DNA from 3 places in the Gottfriedia sp. NPDC057991 genome. Region 3 is predicted to be linked to each of the others. Evidence: riboswitches for the same ligand, from Rfam matches in the RefSeq annotation. Region 3 holds a riboswitch; each other region holds the start of a gene.
The links. Region 3 has a riboswitch for lysine ahead of ACFVR2_RS00230 (aspartate kinase). Riboswitches for the same ligand answer to the same signal wherever they lie in the genome.
Positions count from the first base shown of each region.

Region 1 (7,837 bases), on a different contig from region 3:
TTGCCCACACACTAAATCTAGGAGTTTATGCTCTTAGATTTTTTTGTTATAATCATGTTTAACAATTTGTTAGTTTGAAAGTTTGAAAATTGTGTTAATTCAAAATAAAATTTGGCTTTTTCTAATTGATTTTTGTTTTTAGTAACATTGATCATACTATTAAATAGCAACGATTATGACGAAAACAGCCTAAAAAACGAGGTTATATAAATGAAGAAAGAAAGTAATTTAATTATTTACGATCTAATTTTGTATTTAGTATTTCCGCTTGTTTTATATAAAGTATTACAACACTATTTTAGTGACTATTGGGCGATGCTCTTACCGACGGTTCCTGGGATCTTATATACTTTATTTCGTTTTTGGTATACTAAACAGTTTAATGTTACTGGTATTTTTATTATCTCAACATTAACTGTTAGTACTGCCGTTGATTTAATGGCATTAGGTTCTGCAAAAAACTTAATTTTGTACAATGTGTATTATCACTTTGGGGTTGTAGTGGTATTTTTAATTTTAATGGCTATGAGAAAGCCATTACCATATTATTTTATGATTGATATCGCTGCAATACAGGGGCAAGATCGTGAAGAAAGTAAAAAATTATATAAACATCCTTCACTATTTAAAGTGTTTCAGTACTTGTTTGTCGCATGGATTATTAAAGATATACTATTTGCTATTGCACAATGGTGGATGGTTGATACGTATGGATTAAAAGCATATTACTCACGTACAATTATCTTTACAGTTGGTGGATATGTTTTTGGCATAATTATGGCGATTGGCTATGCAATGGTTACGATGAGAGCTCAAAAATTAAAAGGAGACGACTCAGAGCAACCTTCCGATGAAATTATTATTTAGTAAAAGTCCTTAAATAGAAAGAACCCCACAAAGTATAAAAAATCCTTGTGGGGTTTTTTAATTTCTGGTTTCAAATTATCCTTTTAATGAATTGCCTACTCCTTGTAATTCCTGCTCTTCTCTAGATGAAGCATTTAAGAAATCAATTTTTTGTATTCTTTCATTTTCTGGTTCGACATGAATTAATATTTTAGGATCTACTAAAACCTTTTTTATTTCATCTTCTATTTTGTCACATAGTAAATGGGCTTCTTCAATGCTTAAGTATGATGGTAATACTAAATGAAAATCTATATGCTCCTCTGCACCCGAACGTCTCGTGCGTAAGTCATGGTATTCGATAAATTGGGATTTAAAAGAATTTAATACATTTTCGATTTGTTTTAATTCATCTGTAGAAAGTCCAGTGTCTAGTAGGGGGGTAAACGACTTACGTCCAAGTTCGATTGATTCCTTCATTATATAAATTGCGATTCCAATTCCAATCAATGCATCTAGAAATTCCCAACCAGTAAGACTAACTAAAATTAAACTTACTGCAACTCCGAGTGATGAATAAACGTCTGTTAATAAATGCAAAGCGTTTGATTGCATTGCAACAGAATGAGTTTCATTTCCTACTTTTTGAACGATTTTTCCTACTCTCCAATTGATTAACGCTCCAATTAACATGACCACTACACCGATTATTGGCATTTTAATTGGGGTAGGATGAAGTAGCTTTTCAACAGATTCAATGATAATCCAAATACCAGCTACAAATATTAAGATTGTTTCGACTGTACCTGAAATATTTTCAAACTTACCATGACCATAAGGATGTTCCTTATCGGGCGGTCTGTTTGAAATCCTTACAGAGAAAAATGCAATGACTGAAGCAACTAAGTCCAATAAAGAATGAATTGCTTCAGAGATAATTGCTACGGAACCAGTAAAAATCCCGACAATTAATTTTAATAAAACGATGAATGTGTTGCTACATATTGAAAGTACTGCTATTTTGCTTGAACGCAATCTATTCACCCCTGTCCAATTTTTTCTACTTAAGTTAAGAGTTTTGTAATAAGGCAACAAAAAAGAAAAACCACTAACAGTTTGTTAGTGGTTTGTTTTTTTTAGATTTAATTTATATTTATTTAAATGATTTTTCATTTTTGAATCACCTTTTCTCTCGCATAAAACATATTCTATATTATAGATATTATTTTGAAAAGGAAAAGCTGTGTGTATGAAGTGAATATAAATCGACAATATTATTCAAAAATGGTTTGACATCTATTTTTAGACTGTGTTATACATAGACTAATATAAAAAAAAACAGTCTATTCGTAGAGGTTGCATTGTATATGAGTATCATTTTAGAGAACTGTGGGTTCTATGACGAAATGAGAAAGGATCCTATGCCGAAGAAATAAATTGCCACACATTTTATTTCTGGGACTACATTTAATAAATGTAGTACTGTCACATGTGTTTGTGAAGAGCTATTGAAGAGATGTGATTGGCTAAGTCCTTTTTTAAAAGCGATAGGCACATGAACATATCCTTCATGTGTCTTTTTTAATACACTAATACATTGAAGGAAGCTTCTTAGAATGATCTTACATTTGATTTGAAGGGAGAATACGAATGTATTTACATGGTAATAGTCGAATTAATAATGAAGGACATTTAGAAATCGGAGGTTGTGATACTGTAGATTTAGTAAAAAATTACGGTACACCTCTATACATTTATGACGAAGCATTAATTGAATCAAAATGTAGGGAATTCCACGAAGCTTTAAGAGAAACGGGAATGAAATATCAGGTTGCTTACGCGAGTAAAGCGTTCCTATGTGTTGAACAAGCCCGCTTAATCGAAAGAGAAGGTCTATGTCTAGACGTTGTTTCTGGTGGAGAGTTATATACAGCTTTGCAAGCAGGTTATCCAGCTGAGAAAATTCATTTTCACGGAAACAACAAAACAATTGAAGAAATTGAAGAAGCTTTAAATGCAAAAATCGGTTGTTTTGTAGTCGATAATTTCTTTGAACTAGAAGTCTTACAGGCCTTAGCTGAACAACGTAATGAAGAAGTATCAATCTTATTACGTGTTACGCCAGGCGTTGAAGCACATACACATGAATATGTAATGACGGGCCAAGAAGACTCTAAATTCGGATTCGATATTATGTCTGGTCAAGCTAATGAAGCAGTTGAAGTTTCATTAAATTCAAATAACCTAAAATTATTAGGAGTACATTCACATATAGGATCTCAAATTTTCGAACCAGACGGATTTGTTCATGCAATCAATGTATTAATGAGTTTTTTAAATGGACTTAAAAACGATTTAGGCTTTACAGCTGAAATATTAAATGTAGGTGGAGGCTTCGGTATTCGCTATACTTCAGAAGATGAGCCTTTAGCTGTTGCTATTCATATAGAAAAAATTACTACTATTATTAAACAGCAATGTGAAGAGCTAGACTACAAATTACCAGAATTATGGTTAGAACCTGGACGTAGTATTGTAGGTGAAGCTGGAACAACACTTTATACGATTGGCTCAACAAAAACTCTTCCTTCAATTCGTAAATATGTATCTGTTGATGGGGGAATGACTGATAATATTCGTCCTGCATTATACGGATCAAAATACGAAGCGATGCTTGCAAATCGAGCAAATGATGAGAATAAAGAAGTTGTATCGATTGCTGGTAAATGCTGTGAAAGTGGCGATATGCTAATTTGGGATTGTAACTTACCTGTTGTACAAAACAATGATCTATTAGCCGTATCTTGCACTGGTGCTTATGGCTATTCAATGGCTAATAATTATAACCGTATCCGTCGCCCAGCAGTAGTCTTTGTTAAAGGTGGTGTTTCAAGAGAAGTAGTTCGTCGCGAAACATATGAAGATTTAGTTCGAAATGACAGAGTTTACATCGAAAACTCTCGTAGATAGATAATTAACGTTTTTGTGTTATTTGTATCAATACTGACACTTCTATATAATATAGAAGTGTTTTATTTCGTTTCCTTTAATAAAAGATGATAATTTATCGACATATAAAGACATATTTATCATTTATATTACAATATTGTAACAATTGCGACTCTCTTCGGGAATCTATGGTATAAATATTTACGTAGATTAGCGAGAGGAGAAACGCTGAAATGTTAAGAAAAAAACTAGCAGTGCTGGCGATGGCAAGTACAATAGTATTATCATTAGCGCCAAATGCTTCAGTATTAGCTGATAGCAAAGTTGAAAAAAAGCAAGCTGAAGTAGATAAGTTCCAATCACAATTTAAAGAATTAAGCAACGAGATAGAGAAAATAGATCAACAAATTAAAACAACTAAGCAAAACATAGAAGGAAAAAAAGCAGAAATTTCTGAAACAGAAGAAATTATTAAAGATAAAAAAGCAAGAATTACATATTTACAAGACAGAATTCAAAAACGTAACGATTTATTAGAGGATCGTTTAGTTGCAATGCAAAAGCAACCAAAAGTTAATCTAGTAACAGACGTTTTATTTAATTCGGACTCAATCGTAGATTTCTTTAATCGAGTAAACTCAATTTCAACACTTTTTGATGCTGATGAAAATATCATTAAAGAACAAAAGTCTGAACAAGCAGAAGTAGTAAAAGAAAAACTACTTGTCGATGAGAAGAAAGAATCTTTAGTAACAGCTAAAGAAGATTTAGTTGCTCAACAAAGTGAACTTTCAAAATCACAAGCTGAAAAACAAAAATCATTAAATACTGCTGAAGCTAACTTAAAGTTAGCAGTTAAAGAATTAGAGAATGCAAAAGAAGATGAGAGAGTTCAACGTCTTGAGCAACAATCTCTTGAACTAGCTGCTTTATCTAGCGATGATGATGAAGATGACAGCGTTAGCAGCACTCCAGCCGCTAAATCTAGTTCAAATTCAGATTCGAAATCGAATTCAAATTCTAGTTCAAATTCAGATTCAAATTCAGATTCAAAACCTAAATCAGATTCAAATAATGATGGTCCAGCAGCAACTGGAAACTCACTTGTAGATTATGCTTTACAATTCCAAGGTGTACCTTATGTATTTGGTGGAACGTCTCCAAGCGGTTTCGATTGCAGTGGTTTCATCTGGTATGTATATTCACATAATGGATATGGCATCTCACGTGGTAATGTAAAAACATATTGGAGTAATGCAACAAAAATCAGCTCTCCACAACCTGGTGACCTAGTATTCTTACAAAATACTTATATTAATGGTCCTTCACATATGGGTATTTACATTGGTGGAAATAAAATGGTTCATGCTGGAAGTAAAGGTATCAGCGTAATCAGCTTAAGTAATAGCTGGGTTCGTTCTCACTTCTTAGGCTATGGAAAATTCTAATAGTTTATTAACCTCGTATTATAATTAGTATAGTACGAGGTTTTTTATATTGTCTTACGAGAAAATCAAAAAGGTATAAGCTTTTAGCTTATACCTTTTTGATTTGAAACCTGTTCTTTTAGTAAATCACGTATTTCAATTAGTAGAGCTTCTTCTTTAGTAGGAACAACTGGTTTTGCTTCTTCTGCTTCTTTCTTTCTAAATGAAAGTCTATTAATTAATCGAACAAAGAAAAATACTGAGATTGAAATGATAAGGAAGTCGACTACTGTTTGGATGAATGAGCCATATTTAATTTGAGTATCATTGTATGTGTACATTAATTTCTTGAAATCTACACCACCAGAGATCAATCCGATTAGAGGCATCATAATATCTCCAACTAAAGAAGATACGATTTTACCAAACGCACCACCAATAATTACCCCGACTGCTAAATCAAGTACATTTCCTTTTAAAGCAAACTTCTTAAATTCTTCTAACATTTTTTAATTTCCTCCTGTGTAATGATCGTATAAGTTTACATACAAATCTTAATTCTTTCAAGTTAGCAATTGGTCTTTTTAAGCAAAAATATTTATATCGGCTATTAGATATGGTAAATATAATTAATGACAATTTTTAGGAGGAGTAAAGGTATGGGCACAGAATTGGCTACATTTGCTGGTGGATGTTTTTGGTGTATGGTAAAACCGTTTGATCAACAGGACGGAATTAAAAAAGTTGTGTCTGGCTATACAGGTGGGGAAAAAGAAAACCCAACATATGAAGAAGTATGCACGCATTTAACAGGTCATTATGAAGCTGTTCAAATTACATTTGATCCGGAAGTCTATCCGTATGAAAAATTATTGGATTTATTTTGGCAGCAAATTGACCCAACAGATGTAGGTGGGCAATTTAATGATCGAGGTAGTTCATACAAAACTGCAATTTTTTATCATAATGAAAATCAAAAAGAGCAAGCTTTAGCTTCAAAAGATAAACTAGAGAAAAGTGGCGTTTTCAAGAAATCAATTGTGACAGAAATTTTATCTGCAAAACCATTTTATGAAGCAGAAGAATATCATCAACATTATTATAAAAAGCACCCGATTCGTTACCAGCTTTACTTTAAAGGATCTGGTCGTCAAAAATTTTTAAAGGAATACTGGAAAACGGGCCAAGAGGAGTTAAAGAAAAAACTAACACCAATTCAGTATGCTGTTACTCAAGAAGATGCAACTGAACCACCATTTAGAAATGAGTTCTGGAATCATAAAGAAAAAGGAATTTATGTTGATATCGTATCAGGTCTTCCTTTATTTAGTTCATTAGACAAATTTGATTCAGGCTGTGGATGGCCAAGTTTTACAAAGCCGATTTTAAAAGGTGAAATTGAAGAGAAGAAGGATTATAGCCATGGGATGTTGCGTATTGAAGTCAGAAGTTCTGAAGCTGACTCGCATCTAGGACATGTTTTTGATGATGGACCTGGACCCGAGGGCCTTCGCTACTGCATAAACTCTGCTGCATTACGATTTATTCCATATGAAAAAATGGATGAAGAGGGATTTGGTAATTATAAGAGTATCTTTCTTAAATAGACTCTAAGTTTATTTAACTAAATTGAAATAATTTAAATTTAAACCGAGATGGCTTTCGTCTCGGTTTTTTATTTATCTATTTAGTAAGGGGGAGGTTGTTTATCTAACTCATTAGTTTTAAAATATTGTCCTAAATATTTCCGAAAAAGTTTTCTGAAAATATTTACAATTTCCAAATAAGTGTGTTAATATAAAAGTGTCACAAAGTTGTCACAAATTAGGTATTGCAATTCACAAAAAAGAAGTAACGGGAGGTTAATCATTATGAAGCGCACTGATTCTGAAATCGTTGAAACATATACTCAATATTCTGGTATTGCCTTTTTTATCGGTCTTATTCTTTTTTTACTATATTTCACTGGAAGCGGTTTCTTGCATACGGGCATAAGCTTAACGGTGAGCATAGTATTGATGGGCTCTTGTTCAACCTTATTTCTATTAGGTACTTTTTTGGGATTGATGTTCTCAGTTTCTTCAAAAGAACAAGTTTAAAAGTTTAAAAAAAGAGTGGGTGTTCAGCTGACAAAAAGTCAATCTGAACGCCCTTTTGTTTTGTATAACATATTTGATCGGATACGTGTATAAAGTAATTTGTAACTTGAAATTCTTCCGATACGATTTAAATATGGAAGTTATGATGCACTAGGAGGTGTAGCTTAAGGATGAATTTTTTTAAAAAGTTAAAAGGTATGGATCGTAATGTGTGGGTTCGAGTGATTGGAGAAACGATTACGAGTAGTGCGATGATGATGCTTATGCCATTTTTTGCTCTATACCTAGAAGGAAAAGTTGATTCAATGCTAAAGGTAGGATTTATTATGTCAATTTCACCTATAGCATCTTTATTTGGTTCGATGGCTGGTGGTAGACTCGCCGATTTATATGGTCGAAAACGTATGATGGTTTTTTCGACGCTTGGAACATCACTTATCTTAGTATCCTTTGCTTTAGCAGAAGGCTATACAGCATTTTTAATTTTATCGATTTTACTAGGTATTAGTAACTCGT
Region 1 covers NZ_JBHVQN010000012.1:25,063-32,899, forward strand. Annotated here, with positions in the region: gene ACFVR2_RS24460 (VC0807 family protein) at 211-867, shown strand; gene ACFVR2_RS24465 (cation diffusion facilitator family transporter) at 943-1,881, opposite strand; lysine riboswitch at 2,189-2,362, shown strand; gene lysA (diaminopimelate decarboxylase) at 2,497-3,816, shown strand; gene ACFVR2_RS24475 (C40 family peptidase) at 4,029-5,243, shown strand; gene mscL (large conductance mechanosensitive channel protein MscL) at 5,327-5,728, opposite strand; gene msrA (peptide-methionine (S)-S-oxide reductase MsrA) at 5,882-6,829, shown strand; gene ACFVR2_RS24490 (hypothetical protein) at 7,094-7,321, shown strand; gene ACFVR2_RS24495 (MDR family MFS transporter) at 7,492-7,837, shown strand, end outside.
Region 1: linked by a shared signal. The riboswitch ahead of lysA (diaminopimelate decarboxylase) and the one ahead of ACFVR2_RS00230 (aspartate kinase) in region 3 are both predicted to bind lysine.

Region 2 (7,837 bases), 760 kb from region 3:
CATGGAGATTCCTTGTTATTAAGGACCAAGATACTAAACAAAAATTATTATCAATCGCGAATAATCAACAACAAGTTGTAGATGCTTCTGCCGTAATCGCTGTTTTAGGTGATACAGAAGCATACAAAAATGCCGATCGTATTTATGATGAATTAGTTGAAAAAGGTATGATGACTCAGGAAGTGAAAGACTTCTACGTAGGATCAATCGTGAAAAACTACGGTGGTTTACCAGAAGAAATTGCAACAAAAATTGCTATGGTTGATGGTGGATTAGTTTCAATGCAATTTATGCTTGCAGCAAAAGCAAAAGGTTTAGATACAGTTCCAATGGGTGGATTTGACCAAGCAAAGTTCGTGGAAGTATTCAATGTACCAGCAAACTTCAAACCAGTTATGTTAATCTCAGTTGGTAAAGGAATCAAAGCAGGCTTCGAAAAAGTTCGTTTAACTTTAGATGAAGTTGTTGCTTGGGAGCAGTACTAATTACTTAGAAGAGTATGAAGAGCAGGGATAAGGGAAACCTTGGACCTGTTCTTTTTTTGTATGAAGGAAATTTGCATCCGTTTAAAGAATAAATTTTTGGAGAGAACTAATTCTCCATCAAACTAGCTATAAATAAGTTGAACAAGTGGGATGACTGTACAACAATAAAGTGAATGAGACAATCCGAGTGGTATTATAAAAACATGTATAGTAAAATTTACTAAAATAATAGTATTGAGAAGAAAATTCTTAAGTTAATTTATATTTAAGTAAACGCAAAAAAAGTGTCTGGAAGAATTAATGTGAGGTGTTTATCGATGACAAATAGTAATATGCATCCTAAAGTTGAAGCATTTTTATTGAGAGCTAAAAAGTGGCAAGAGGAATTTTATAAGTTAAGAGAAATCGTCATTGACTGTGAACTGACTGAAGATTTTAAATGGATGCATCCTTGCTACACACTTGATAATAAAAATATCGTTTTAATTCATGGTTTTAAAGAATATTGTGCACTTCTATTTCACAAAGGTGCGTTGTTAAAAGATCCAAAAGGCATTCTGATTCAACAAACAGAAAATGTACAATCAGCACGTCAGATACGGTTCACCAATATTCAGGAAATAATTGAAATGGAAAGCGTTTTGAAGGACTATATTAAAGAAGCAATTGAAGTGGAAAAAGCAGGTTTGCAAGTAGAATTAAAAAAGACTTCAGATTATGAAGTTCCTGAAGAATTACAACTTAAATTAGATGAAAACCCGGCCTTAAAAACAGCTTTTGAAGCATTAACACCAGGACGTCAAAGAGCTTATATTTATTATTTTTCTCAACCAAAACAATCGAAAACTCGTACGTCTAGGGTTGAAAAATACATTGTTCAAATTCTCGATGGAAAAGGATTAAATGATTAGTTTTATTAAAAACAATAAAAAAAATAAAGAGCGATTAATATGGCTCTTTCAGAGTGTAGACAAGTACAAAAAACTTGATTTTCAGACTGATTGCAAGCGCTTGTCTTTCGAGGCGCGAAGCCTGAGGAGCGGAATTACCCTAGACGGTAATGAGCACCGCTCAGCAGGCGAAGCAACGAAGAAAGCGAGCGTTTGTCAACAGTCTGAATGGATCAAAAAATTAATTCTCACCAATCATGCCGACTTTTTTGTTTGTCTCTGTATCTATATAGATAACGATCTTCTCTTCAGGATGATCTCCATTAAAAGTAACAGAATATAGCTTATCTTTATGATAGTTTTTATTAAATATTGTAGCATTATTAGGTATTGATTCCACTTTTTTAACGACCCCATGTTTATCACTTAACGCTGCCTGTTCAGTTCTTGTTAGGCTAGCATATGCAATCCCTTGGATATTTTCGTCATTATTTTTTCACAACCAATTACAGAAAGAAGCATAAATGTTATCATTAATATGAAAAAAATTTTTCTCATAAAATCCACTCCCTTACTATATATAATAACATGCAATACATAAAAAAATGTTAAATCATGGTATTTTAGCTTGGTGTTCTAAATTATCGAAAGGTAAAAGTATATAGGAAGTAGAATAGAAATTAATAGAAAAAATTAAACGTGTATGCTCTAGTTATTTATGAGTTATTTAAGCTGGAATTAACTATAAAGGAGGAGGGAATCACATGGGACAAAACAAACATGCACTACATCTTCATAAGCGTTTAAACACTTTGCATACAAAACATAATGAACGAGTTGCTGAGTTTCATAAACAGCACGCGCTTCAGATTGAAAATGGTGAAAATGGAAATGGCTTATTAGCTAAATGGGAAAGATTCATTTATTTCAAAGGAAGAACTGTATTTAAGGCAATTAAGGGAATCGCCAAGTGAAAAGTATGAACATAGGGGATTGGGAAACCATTGCCCTTTTTCATATTTCTGTTCCAAATCGAATAAAAACTTGGTAAAAATCTGCTATTTATCTAAAAAGATCAATCATATCAGCTTCAAGCTAAAGCACTGTTGAGATATCCCCCACCAGCGTCAGTACATTCCCTTTTTTACAATGTAAAAAAAGGGCGCCCCATTCGTCAGTTAATCTGACTTATGAGACAGCCCCATTATTTGTTATTAGCCTTCACCATGTAATCGATAAGCCATGTGGTTTGTTGGACCAACGTATTGATTAAGTGGGAATGAATGACGAATTGCTTCAGTAATGAATTTCTTTGCAGTGTAGATTGCTTCTCTTGGTTCTGCTCCTTTAGCAAGCTCTGCACAAATCGCTGCAGAGTAAGTACAGCCTGCACCGTGTGTATATGTAGTTTCAATTCTGTCAGATTCTAGGTGCTCTATTTTTTCACCGTCGAATAATACATCTATTGCATTTTCATGCTGAATTTTGCTTCCACCTTTAACTAAAACATATTTAGCCCCTAATTCATGGATTATGCGTGCTGCTTCTTCCATTTGTTCAACAGTGCAGATTGGCGGCATTTTAGCTAATTGAGCTGCCTCAAATAAATTTGGTGTTACAACTGTTGAAAGTGGCACTAAAACTTCTCTTAATGCATCATTCGTCTCAGGATGTAGAGCCTCGTCATTTCCTTTACAAATCATAACTGGATCTACAACAACTCGATCTATATTATGTTTTTTTATTGTTTTTGCAGCTAACTCAATTATTTCAGTTGAACCAAGCATACCTGTTTTCATTGCTTGAATACCAACGCCAACAACGATTGTTTCTAATTGTGCTGCAATTGTATCTATATCAATTGGAAATACTTGATGATGCCAATGATTATGTGGATCCATCGCTACTAGAGTTGTAATTGCACTCATGCCATAAACATTACGTTCCTGAAATGTTTTAATATCAGCTTGTAATCCAGCTCCACCACTACTGTCAGATCCCGCAAGTGTCAATGCTTTATAAATTGTCATGTGAAAAATTCCTCCTTTGAATTACATAGAATTATTATACAAAAACATATGTGCTACGTACAAGACATGAGTATCCTGAAGCGAAAATAAAGAAATACATCTTTTAAGTAGAGTCTATTTTTGTCGAAAAATCTATTGACAAACTAGATTAATAGATTGTATATTGAGTTTATAAAAATTAATTTAATATGATCTTTATCTCGTCTGGATAGAGGCGCAGTTTTGATTAGTCGTTACTTTGAGGTTTATGGTACCTGTGAAAAGTAATAAAAGGTGAAACTGCCGAAGTAATAAATTTACCATTTAAATTTATTATTGGGCCTATTGCTGAATAAGCATAGGACTGTCACAAGATTTCTTGTGGAGGGCTATTGAAGAGATGTTGATGCTGTTTGACACATATAATTGAGTCTTAAACACGTGAACATTGCTTCACGTGTTTTTTTGTATTTTACCAGATTTTCCATTCTTTACATATTGACGAAAATACTGAGTAAAATAAACATCATACAACACTTTTATACCGTCCCATTTTCTCGCGTGAAGATAAGATTGCAAGAATCAAGAGGAGGCAATAAGATGGGACAAAAAAACCCTAAAAATGATAAAGTAGTATCGAATACTCACGATGGTTCTTTAAAAAGGGGCCTTAAAGCAAGACATTTAACGATGATTTCAATTGGTGGTTCAATTGGGACAGGTTTGTTTTTAGCTAGTGGAACTTCAATTAGTGAAGCTGGTCCTGGTGGATCTGTTTTAGCTTACGGACTAATTGGTATTATGGTTTATTTCTTAATGACTAGTTTAGGTGAAATGGCGACTTATTTGCCAGTTTCTGGTTCATTTAGTACTTATGGATCTCGCTATGTTGATCCAGCATTTGGTTTTGCTATGGGTTGGAATTATTGGTATAACTGGGCAATCACTTTAGCATTTGAATTATTAGCTTCAGCAATGCTGATGAAATATTGGTTCCCTCATTCTCCAGCAGTATTATGGAGCGGAATCTTTTTAGTGATTATATTAGGTTTAAATTTACTTTCAGTTAAAGGTTACGGTGAATCAGAGTTTTGGTTTTCATTAATTAAAGTTGTAACTGTAATTGTCTTTTTAGTTGTTGGTATTGCAATGATTTTTGGCATTATCAGTGGACATCATGCAGGTTTCAAAAACTTTACTGTTGGAGATGCTCCGTTTCATAATGGATTTTTAGGTGTATTATCAATCTTTATTGTTGCAGGTTTCTCATTCCAAGGTACAGAGTTAATCGGTGTTGCAGCAGGTGAGACAGAACATCCAGAAAAAAATGTTCCAAAAGCTATCCGTCAAATTTTCTGGCGTATCCTTTTATTTTATGTTTTAGCTATTATCGTAATTGGTTTATTAATTCCTTATACAGATCCTGGTCTAATAAAAAATGACGTGGCTGTTAGTCCATTTACTCTAGTATTTGAAAAATTAGGTGTTGCATTTGCAGCCTCTGTTATGAATGCAGTTATATTAACATCAGTTTTATCTGCAGGTAATAGTGGAACTTACGCTTCGACTCGTATGTTATATACTCTAGCAATAGAAGGAAAAGCTCCTAAATTCTTAACAAAAGTAAATAAAAATGGTGTTCCTACAAATGCTTTATATGTAACACTTGCAGTTGGTTCATTAGCTTGTTTATCTTCATTCTTCGGTGAAGGTCAAGTGTATACTTGGTTATTAAACTTATCAGGATTATCAGGTTTCCTTGCTTGGTTAGGTATTGCGATTTCTCACTACCGTTTCCGTAAGGCTTATGTTGCTCAAGGGAAGGATTTAAAAGATTTACCTTATCGCGCAAAATGGTTCCCACTAGGTCCAATCTTAGCATTTTTAGCTTGTTTATTTATTGTACTAGCTCAAAACTGGCAAGCTTTCACCGGGAATGCAATTGATTGGCAAAGTGTACTTGTTTCATACATTGGAATTCCTGTGTTTTTAATTGTTTGGCTAGGTTATAAATTTAAACATAAAACGAAAGTTGTTTCTTATAAAGAGATGGACTTATCTAGAAAATAAGTATAAAATATAACCCTTTCATCTTTGATGGAAGGGTTTTTTAGTTATTTTAACGATTTTTATATAAATTTGGAATTTTTGTTCACAAAAACTAATACCTTTAGTATTATAAAACTAAAGGTATTAGTTTTTATTATTAGGAGGGTATAAAATGAAGATTACGAAAAAAAATTATCTTTATGAGTTGAGCTTTTTACCCAATTTCTTTCCTGTAAATTGTTTTTTAGTTGAAGAAGAAAATGAACTTACGTTAATTGATACAGCACTATCCTTTAGTGCGACTAAAATTATTGAAACAGCTAATCATATAGGCAAAAAAATAACGAATATCGTTTTAACACATGCTCACGGCGACCACGTAGGATCGCTTGATCAATTAAAATCACTACTTCCTGATGCAGTTGTTTCCATTTCAAAACGAGATTCAAAATTATTAAAAGGAGACACTAGTTTAGAAGCTAGTGAGCCAAATACTCCTATAAAAGGTGGCGTTCCTAAAAATATCCAAACAATTCCGGATCGGTTATTACAGGAAGGAGACACTATTGGGTCTTTAATAGCAGTTGAGGTTCCCGGTCATACACCTGGTTCAATGGCATTTTTAGATCAACGTACAAATGCCATTATCGCTGGTGATGCTTTTTCATTAAGAGGTGGTTTTGCGATTTCTGGTCAATTAAGAATTTTATTTCCTTTTCCATCAATGGCAACATGGAATAAAGATACTGCTTTAAATAGTGCTAAGAAAATTAGTGAATTAAAACCTGCATTATTAGCAGTCGGTCATGGTACGATGTTAAGTCATCCACAAGAAGCAATTGACCGTGCTCTTAAAAAGCAGTAAGTGAAGGGGAATTCGTAATGTCACCAAGAATTGGATTGAATTTTAATGAATTACTGAGAACTTCAATTAAAATTGTTGATACAGAAGGGTGGGAGGCTTTAACGATTAGTTATCTTGCAAAGAAGCTAACGATTCAACCACCATCGATTTATAATCATATTAAGAATTTGGATGAACTAAAAAATAGTGTTGCATTACATGGGATTACACAACTTTATGAAAAACTTCGTGAATCAGTTGAAGGTAAGAATAATGAGAAAGCAATTTTTGCATTAGCTTTTGCTTATCTTGATTATGCTAGAATTCATCCAGGTTTATATAAAGCTACCTTATCTCCGTATCAAACACCAGGAGATGAGTATCGTTTAACTGGTAATAAAATATTGAACTTAATATACGAAGTACTGAAGCCGTATAATTTAACTGATATTGAACTTATTCATGCAGTAAGAGGTTTAAGAAGTTTGCTACATGGCTTTGTTTCGCTTGAAAAAAGTGATGGATTTGGTATAAATATTCCAATTGATGAAAGTGTACTTTTTGTATTGAAAAATTATGTAAGAAATTTGAAGCCGGATATAAAGCGATAATTAAAAGGATAGGAAGGTTTAATTACCCTCCTATCCTTATTTATAGAGAAAATACGTTTTTATTTAAAATTATGCGTTTACGCCGTCTTTAAAGTTTTTATTCCAGTTTTTATCTCCCATATGTTCAAGATCTTCAGTAGTACGTTCTAATACGTCAATTAGTAACGTCTTCATATGGTGAATATTGTTATAAAATACTTTTTCTTCTTCTAAATCTGGTTTTGCATGATGGGCTGCCTTGATTGCTGTTTCATCGCGAAATTTTTTAACTTTTAAGTCTAACTCATCAAAGACGTGTTTTACATACTTTACAATATTTCTATGGTTTAACGTATTTCTCTCATTTAATTCCTCTAATTTGTTTACCATAGTCATTTTCCTCCATGAATTAAGATTAAAAGATTAATATTGATTATACTGAATCAACGTGAAAAAACAATATAAATTATAAATTTTTAACCATTATAATCAAAACCTTATGATTTAATTTGAGGTTAAAATTGTATTGTTTTCGATCTGATCTATGCTACAATGACTTAAAAATATTTTCTATTTTGTATAGGAGGCTATTATGAAAGCAATTGTCATTCATCAATATGGAGATAGCACTGAGTTTAAAAATGTTGAACTTTCAATACCGAAGCCATCTGGTCATCAAGTTTTAGTTAAGGTTTCTGCGACTAGTATCAATCCAATTGATACAAAGATTAGAAAAGGGATTGTACCAAATGCGTTCCATCCTAATTTTCCGATGATTTTACATAGTGATTTTTCTGGTGAAGTTGTTGAAGTTGGTGAAAATGTTTCACGTTTTTCAGTTGGAGATTTTGTTTTCGGTTTAAATGTCTTTACTGGTACTCTTTCAGATTATTTTTTAATAGAAGAATCAGTAATTGCTAAAGCTCCAAAGAATTTACCAGTTCAAGAAGCAGCAAGTTTACCCTTAACA
Region 2 covers NZ_JBHVQN010000001.1:799,701-807,537, forward strand. Annotated here, with positions in the region: gene ACFVR2_RS03970 (nitroreductase family protein) at 1-485, shown strand, start outside; gene ACFVR2_RS03975 (YdeI/OmpD-associated family protein) at 803-1,396, shown strand; gene ACFVR2_RS03980 (hypothetical protein) at 1,617-1,775, opposite strand; gene ACFVR2_RS03985 (hypothetical protein) at 2,140-2,349, shown strand; gene pdxK (pyridoxine/pyridoxal/pyridoxamine kinase) at 2,590-3,405, opposite strand; lysine riboswitch at 3,607-3,784, shown strand; gene ACFVR2_RS03995 (amino acid permease) at 3,985-5,454, shown strand; gene ACFVR2_RS04000 (MBL fold metallo-hydrolase) at 5,606-6,298, shown strand; gene ACFVR2_RS04005 (TetR/AcrR family transcriptional regulator) at 6,316-6,888, shown strand; gene ACFVR2_RS04010 (hypothetical protein) at 6,958-7,257, opposite strand; gene ACFVR2_RS04015 (zinc-dependent alcohol dehydrogenase family protein) at 7,460-7,837, shown strand, end outside.
Region 2: linked by a shared signal. The riboswitch ahead of ACFVR2_RS03995 (amino acid permease) and the one ahead of ACFVR2_RS00230 (aspartate kinase) in region 3 are both predicted to bind lysine.

Region 3 (7,837 bases):
TGATAGTCCACCGTCTCCCATAATTGCGTGTAGACGTTCTTCCTTATTCATTTCACCAGTAGGATGAGCATTAAATAAACGTACTTGTGAAAGTGGTGCTGGCCCAATAAAGTTAGATTTACTATTAACGTTTGGACAAGCTTCTAAACATACACCACAAGTCATACATTTTGATAATTCATAAGCCCATTGACGTTTTCTTTCAGGCATTCTTGGTCCAGGACCTAAGTCATGCGTTCCATCAATTGGAATCCATGCTTTAACGCGTTTTAAAGAATCGAACATACGGCTACGATCAACTTGTAAGTCACGTACTACAGGGAATGTGCTCATAGGCTCAAGACGGATTGGTTGTTCCAATTTGTCAATAAGCGCTGAACATGATTGTCTTGGTTTACCATTGATAACCATAGAACATGCTCCACAAACTTCTTCAAGACAGTTCATGTCCCAAGAAATTGCAGTCGTTTCTTTTCCATTTGAATTAACTGGATTTTTACGAATTTCCATTAACGCCGAGATTACGTTCATATTCGGACGATAAGGGACAGTAAATGTTTCTTCATATGGCGCAGTATTTGGTGAATCTTGACGTTTAACAATTACAGTAATTGTCTTTTCAGCAGTCATTGTTCCATTATGCATTTGCTTTGTCCTCCTTCTTCTTAGAATAGTCACGTTTTCTAGGTTGAATTAATGATGTATCAACATCTACGTAATGGAATAATGGTGAATTTGATTTCTCATCAAATTTAGCCATTGTAGTTTTTAAGAATTCCTCGTCATTACGGTCTGGGAATTCAGGTTTATAGTGAGCTCCACGGCTTTCATTACGGTTATATGCACCTAATGTGATAACACGTGATAAGTGAAGCATGTTTTCAAGTTGACGAGTAAATGAAGCACCTTGGTTACTCCATTTAGCTGTATCATTAATATTAATGTTTTGATAGCGCTCATAAAGCTCTTGAATTTTTTCATCAGTTTTTAATAAGCGATCATTGAATCGAACTACAGTAACGTTGTCTGTCATCCACTCTCCAAGCTCTTTATGAAGAAGGTATGCATTTTCTTTACCGTCCATTTTATAAATACGATTCATTTTTTCTTTTTCTTCATTAGCATTTGATTCATACACAGTAGACGCTACATCATCAGAAGATTTAGCTAAACCACTTACGTATCTTACAGCATTTGGTCCAGCAACCATCCCACCATAAATAGCAGAAAGTAATGAGTTAGCTCCTAAACGGTTAGCTCCGTGCATTGAGTAATCACACTCACCAGCAGCAAATAAACCAGGAATTGTAGTCATTTGGTTATAGTCAACCCATAATCCACCCATTGAGTAGTGAACTGCTGGGAAGATCTTCATTGGAACTTTTTTCGGATCATCACCTGTGAATTTTTCATAAATCTCAATGATTCCACCAAGTTTTACATCAAGTTCATGTGGATCTTTATGTGAAAGATCTAAATAAACCATGTTTTCACCATTGATCCCAAGTTTGTGGTCAACACACACAGAGAAAATCTCACGTGTAGCAATATCCCTTGGTACAAGGTTTCCATATGCAGGATATTTCTCTTCTAAGAAATACCATGGTTTACCATCTTTATACGTCCAAACTCGTCCACCTTCACCACGAGCACTTTCACTCATTAAACGGTTTTTATCATCTCCAGGAATTGCAGTTGGATGGATTTGAATAAATTCACCATTTGAATAAACAGCACCTTGACGATATACAGCTGCAGCAGCTGAACCAGTATTGATAATTGAATTTGTAGTTTTACCAAAGATAATACCAGGGCCACCAGATGCCATAATTACAGCATCCGCAGGGAAGCTTACGATTTCCATTGATGTTAAGTTTTGTCCAACAATACCACGACATACACCTTCATCATCAGTAACAACTCTTAAAAATTCCCAACCTTCATACTTTTGAACAAGACCTTCAGATTCGTAACGACGAACTTGCTCATCTAATGCATATAATAATTGTTGTCCAGTCGTAGCACCAGCAAATGCTGTACGGTGATGTTGTGTTCCACCGAAACGACGGAAGTCTAATAATCCTTCAGGCGTACGGTTGAACATTACACCCATACGATCCATCATATGAATGATGCCAGGTGCTGCTTCTGCCATTGCCTTTACTGGTGGTTGGTTTGCTAAGAAATCTCCACCATAAATTGTATCATCAAAGTGCTCCCAAGGAGAGTCACCTTCACCTTTTGTATTAACCGCACCATTAATTCCACCTTGAGCACATACTGAATGTGATCGTTTTACGGGAACTAATGAAAATAAATCTACTTTTGTGCCAGCTTCAGCGGCTTTAATTGTTGCCATAAGACCAGCTAATCCGCCACCGACGATAATTATTTTCCCACTCATGACTCTCTCTCCTTACAAATTCGCTAGTTGTGGATCAATGAATGCAAAGATAGCAGTTAATCCAACGAATGATAATACAACGAAAATACCTAATGTAACATATGTTGAAATGCGTTGTGATCTAGGTGTGACAGTAATTCCCCAAGATACGAAGAATGACCATAATCCATTAGCAAAGTGGAATATTGTTGAAATAACACCTACTATATAGAAAACTAACATAAATTTTGAATGAAAAATATCAGCCATCATATTATAATCAACCGTTGCTCCTAGTTGAGCAGCGATACGTGTTTGCCATACGTGCCAAGTAATAAAAATTAAAGTAACTACACCAGAAATACGTTGGAATAAATATAACCAGTTACGTAAGTATCCATAATTTTTAACATTGCTAGTTCCTGTGAACGCAATGTATAGTCCGTAAATTGCATGGTATAAAATTGGTAAGAAAATAACAAAAATTTCTAAAAAATAGCGGAATGGTAAATTCGCCATAAATTCAGCAGCTTTGTTGAACGATGTTGCTCCATTTGTCGCAAAATGATTGACAACTAAGTGCTGTGTTAAAAAGATCCCAACCGGAATAACTCCTAGCAATGAATGAAGTTTTCTAAAGAAAAACTCCCTTCCATTCTTGTTGCTCATGTAAACCCCTGCCCCCTTTAGTTTGTGCACATGAAAATTTAATTCCTCTATTATTCTAAAAAAATAGAATAAATAAGCAATACGCATAAAAAGTCGAAATTTTTATGACATTTATCTACAATCCATTCTACTCCTGATAATATAGCAGGTCAAGAAAACGCGTACATTTTTCTTTACTGAAAAAACTTCTCATTTAAATTGGTAAACCTTGTAATCTACAAGTGTCGAATTATTGTTTTTACTATTAAATATTGTATATAATAAAAACATGTTTTTTAGGAAAGGGAGAGTTATCCGACCATGACGAACGGCATTGAAAATTTAAATATTCCGGGAAATATTTCTGGTTTTGGCTATGAGCTAATACGTAACGATCTATTGAATGATTTATTAGGAAAAGAGCAAAATGATATTTTATATTGGGCGGGTAAAATGATTGCCAGAAAATATCCTTTAGCAACCTTTGAAGAAATTATAGAATTTTTTGATCAAGCTGGTTGGGGTACTCTTACTGTTGAAGAAGAAAAGAAGCAAGAAGTTCATTTAACACTTTCTTCTGAATTAATTACATACAGAAATCAACAAAAAAAGAACGTATCTTACCAATTAGAAGCTGGATTTCTAGCGATGCAAATTCAACAACAAATAGATGTTATAGCTGAAACGTATGAAGAGCAAAGCAAAAGAGGCGACAAAGTAAAGTTCCAAGTAAAATGGGATTTAAAGGATCCTATTACAAGAAGATAAAATGAAAAACACCACAAGGTTTAAGTCCCTTGTGGTGTTTTCATTTGAATAATTTTTTCTTGAAATATTAAAATATAAGTTCAAATACAGATACAACTAGTTTTTGTACTGAGTATTTACAAATAAAACATCAAGTGCGATTTTTGCTTTAATTTAAGAAAAAGATCAGTAAAGGAGATTATATTATTTTTAATTTCCTACCCCTTCTCTTTCCTTTCCTTACTTTGATCCTGCCTTCTAATTCCATCAAAATTCTTGTTTCTTTTAACCCCTTTAATAATAGAATTTAACAAGAATAAACAAATAGAAACAAAAAACAAAATGGCGAGTATTAATAGAACGAACTGTAGCACAATTTCTCCATATCCGTACACAAGTAAACTATGCCTCATTATTAATACCTCCTTCTTTGAATTACCATTTAGCCGTTCGCCTTACTCATTTTAAATTTACAGAATCTTTATATAATTTATTCGCTTAACGAATAAAAAACCCTTTTAAGCTCCATCTCTATACTATACGGCTCAGCAACTCTGAACGTGATGAATATTGATAAAATCAATATTTCAAAGCCTATATATATATATAAGAATTTGTACGCCTAAAAGGGTTTATTTACTATTTAGTTTTCTACTACTACTTCTTCATTAATACGATCTAATTCATATCCTTTATGAAGAGCATGAACTGCTTCTTGTAATTTTGATTTTGGTACCACTGTTGATACTTTAATTTCAGAAGTGCTTACCATTTTTACAGGAATTTCACTTTCAGCTAAAAATTTAAACATTTTTGCTGCAACTCCTGGATTTGAAACCATTCCACTACCTACAATTGAAACTTTAGCAAGTTCACTTTCAAAATCAAATGAGCGGTAACCTAAAAATTCTTTCTTCGATTCTAGAACCGTAATTGCTTCCATCATATTTTCAGATTTGATCGAGAATGAAAGATTTACTAAATTATCTGATGTTACACTTTGAATAATAATATCAACATCAATACCTTCACTTGCTAGTAAAGTAAAGATTTTAGGTAATAAATCAACATGGTTATTTAAACCATTTAAAGTCATCCTTGTTACATTAGATTCGAATGCGATTCCTCTTACGACTGATTGTTGTTCCATTTGTGTTTCCTCCCCAATAAATGTACCGATTTCATCATGTTGACTTGAACGAACTTGAATAATTAAATTATAATTTTTTGCGAATTCTACTGCTCTTGGATGCAAAACTGCTGCTCCTAAAGCTGCAAGCTCTAGCATTTCATCATAAGAGATATGGCTTAATTTAGATGCACTTGGTTCAACTCTTGGATCCGTAGTATATACCCCTAATACGTCCGTATAAATATCACATCGTTCTGCATGTAAGCTCGCAGCTAATGCTACTGCTGTTGTATCTGAACCACCACGACCTAATGTCGTAATTTCATTGTTGTCACTTAAACCTTGGAAACCAGCAACAATTACGATATATCCTTCATCAAGTAATTGTTGAATTCGATCCGTACGAATTGTTTCTATACGCGCATTTCCATGAACAGATTCAGTTTGAATTCCAGCTTGCCAGCCAGTTAGTGAAATAGCTTTAAAACCTTTTGCTTGGATTGCCATTGCTAGTAAGGAAATCGAAACTTGTTCCCCTGTAGTAAGTAACATATCTAATTCACGTTTACTGTTTTGTGGACTAATTTGAGCTGCTAAACTAACTAGTTCGTCTGTATGATGTCCCATCGCAGATACAACTGTAACTACTTGGTTTCCTTCTTTATATGATTTGGTTACTGTTTCAGCAACATGCTGAATTCGTTCAATTGAGCCTACTGAAGTACCACCGAATTTCTGAACAATAATTCCCATTTTTCTCATCCTCACTTTTTACTTAAAAAAGAATACAAAAAAGCGCGTGAAGCAATGTTCACGCGCCTAATTTACAAGTAAATAAAATAGACAAATCATCAACATCTCTTCAATAGCTCCCCGCATAATTATTATGCGACAGTACTACATTTCTTAAATGCAGTCCCAACAAAATGAATTGTGGATTCATTTTGTTTCGGCAAAACTTCCTTTCAACTGTCCATCACAACGCCACACGTCTATGACAGCATACTCTTAAGTTTTGCACCTCTATTACGAGAGAAAATCATTTAATTTTAACTAAAATATAAATTATTTTGAAAATAGTGTCAAGATAAAAATTTTGGTAACTTTGTCACTCTTTATGGAAATGCTGAAAAATTTCTTCTGCAATATTTTTTGGCATTTTAGCTGCTATTAACTCATCGATTGATGCCTCTTTTATTTTTTTGACTGATCCAAAATGTTTAAGAAGGGCTTTCTTTCTTGTTCCACCAACACCTGCTATGCCATCTAAAGCAGATTGAACCATTGATTTACTATGAAGCTGACGATAAAATTCAATTGCAAATCTGTGTACCTCGTCTTGAATTCTTTGTAATAAAAAGAATTCTTGGCTTTGTCTACCAAGTTGGACAATTTGAGGTGGTTGTCCTATTAATAACTCTGAAGTGCGGTGTTTCTCATCTTTAACAAGTCCAGCTGTTGGGATGAATAAACCTAACTCATTTTGAAGTACATCTTCAACTGCAGCTAGATGTCCTTTCCCACCATCCACAATTATTAAGTTTGGTAAAGGTAAATTCTCTTTTAATGCTCTTGAATATCTTCTACGTACTACCTCACGCATTGAATCATAATCATCGGGTCCTACAACAGTTTTGATTTTATATTTGCGGTAATCTTTTTTTGAAGGTTTTCCGTCTATCAAAACAACCATAGCTGAAACAGGATTTGTTCCTTGAATATTTGAATTATCAAATGCTTCAATTCGATACGGAGTTTCAATATTTAAAATATCCCCTAGTTTTTCTATAGCTTTAACTGTTCTTTCTTCATCTCGCTCGATTAATTTAAATTTCTCTCCGAGTCCAATTTTGGCATTTTTATTTGCTAATACAACAAGTTCCTTTTTTTGACCTCTTTTTGGTTGGAATACAGGGATTTTTAGTAAAGCTTTTAAAATTTCAGTATCAACTTTATCTGGTACAAAAATTTCTTTTGGTTTTATATTATGTGGTTTTTCATAAAATTGTCCAATAAATGATAGGAACTCTTCCTCTGGTTCATCGTAAATTGGAAAATATGATACATCTCGCTCAATTAATTTTCCTCTTCGAACAAAGAATACTTGAACACACATCCATCCCTTGTCAACCGCATATCCAAATACATCACGATCAACTAAATCACTACTCATCATTTTCTGCTTTTCCATAGTCGCTTCAATTGAAACAATTTGGTCTCGATACTCTTTCGCACGCTCGAAATCTAATTGTTCAGATGCAGCAAGCATTTTTGCCTCTAACTCTTTTCGTATTTGGTCTTCCCCACCGTTTAGAAAACGGGCAATTTCATTAACTATTTCTTGATTTTGATGATCAGTTACTTCTTTAACACAAGGCGCAAGACACTGACCAATATGATAATATAAACAAACTTTATCTGGTAATGATGAACATTTTCGTAATGGATATAGACGATCTAATAATTTTTTTGTTTCATTAGCGGCAGTAGCATTAGGGAATGGTCCAAAATATTTTCCTTTATCTTTTTTTACATTTCGCGTAATCAATAAGCGAGGATGTTTTTCAGCTGTTATTTTAATAAAGGGGTATGATTTATCATCCTTCAACATGATGTTATATTTCGGATCATATTTCTTAATTAAATTCATCTCAAGAATTAAAGCTTCCATATTTGATGAAGTAACAATATATTCAAAATCAGTTATCTCTTGTACTAATCGATAGGTCTTACCATCATGGGATCCCGTGAAATAAGATCTAACTCTATTTTTTAATACTTTAGCTTTTCCTACGTAAATGATCGTCCCTTGAATATCTTTCATTAAATAGCAACCAGGCTGATCCGGTAGAAGCGCTAATTTTTCTTTTAAGTGATTGTCCATTTCCTCTCACCTCTTTCGTGCAATTGTACACTAATATTATAAT
Region 3 covers NZ_JBHVQN010000001.1:44,437-52,273, reverse strand. Annotated here, with positions in the region: gene sdhB (succinate dehydrogenase iron-sulfur subunit) at 1-630, opposite strand, end outside; gene sdhA (succinate dehydrogenase flavoprotein subunit) at 638-2,404, opposite strand; gene ACFVR2_RS00245 (succinate dehydrogenase cytochrome b558 subunit) at 2,417-3,052, opposite strand; gene ACFVR2_RS00240 (YslB family protein) at 3,353-3,799, shown strand; gene ACFVR2_RS00235 (G protein-coupled receptor family protein) at 3,997-4,191, opposite strand; gene ACFVR2_RS00230 (aspartate kinase) at 4,422-5,663, opposite strand; lysine riboswitch at 5,769-5,944, opposite strand; gene uvrC (excinuclease ABC subunit UvrC) at 6,019-7,794, opposite strand.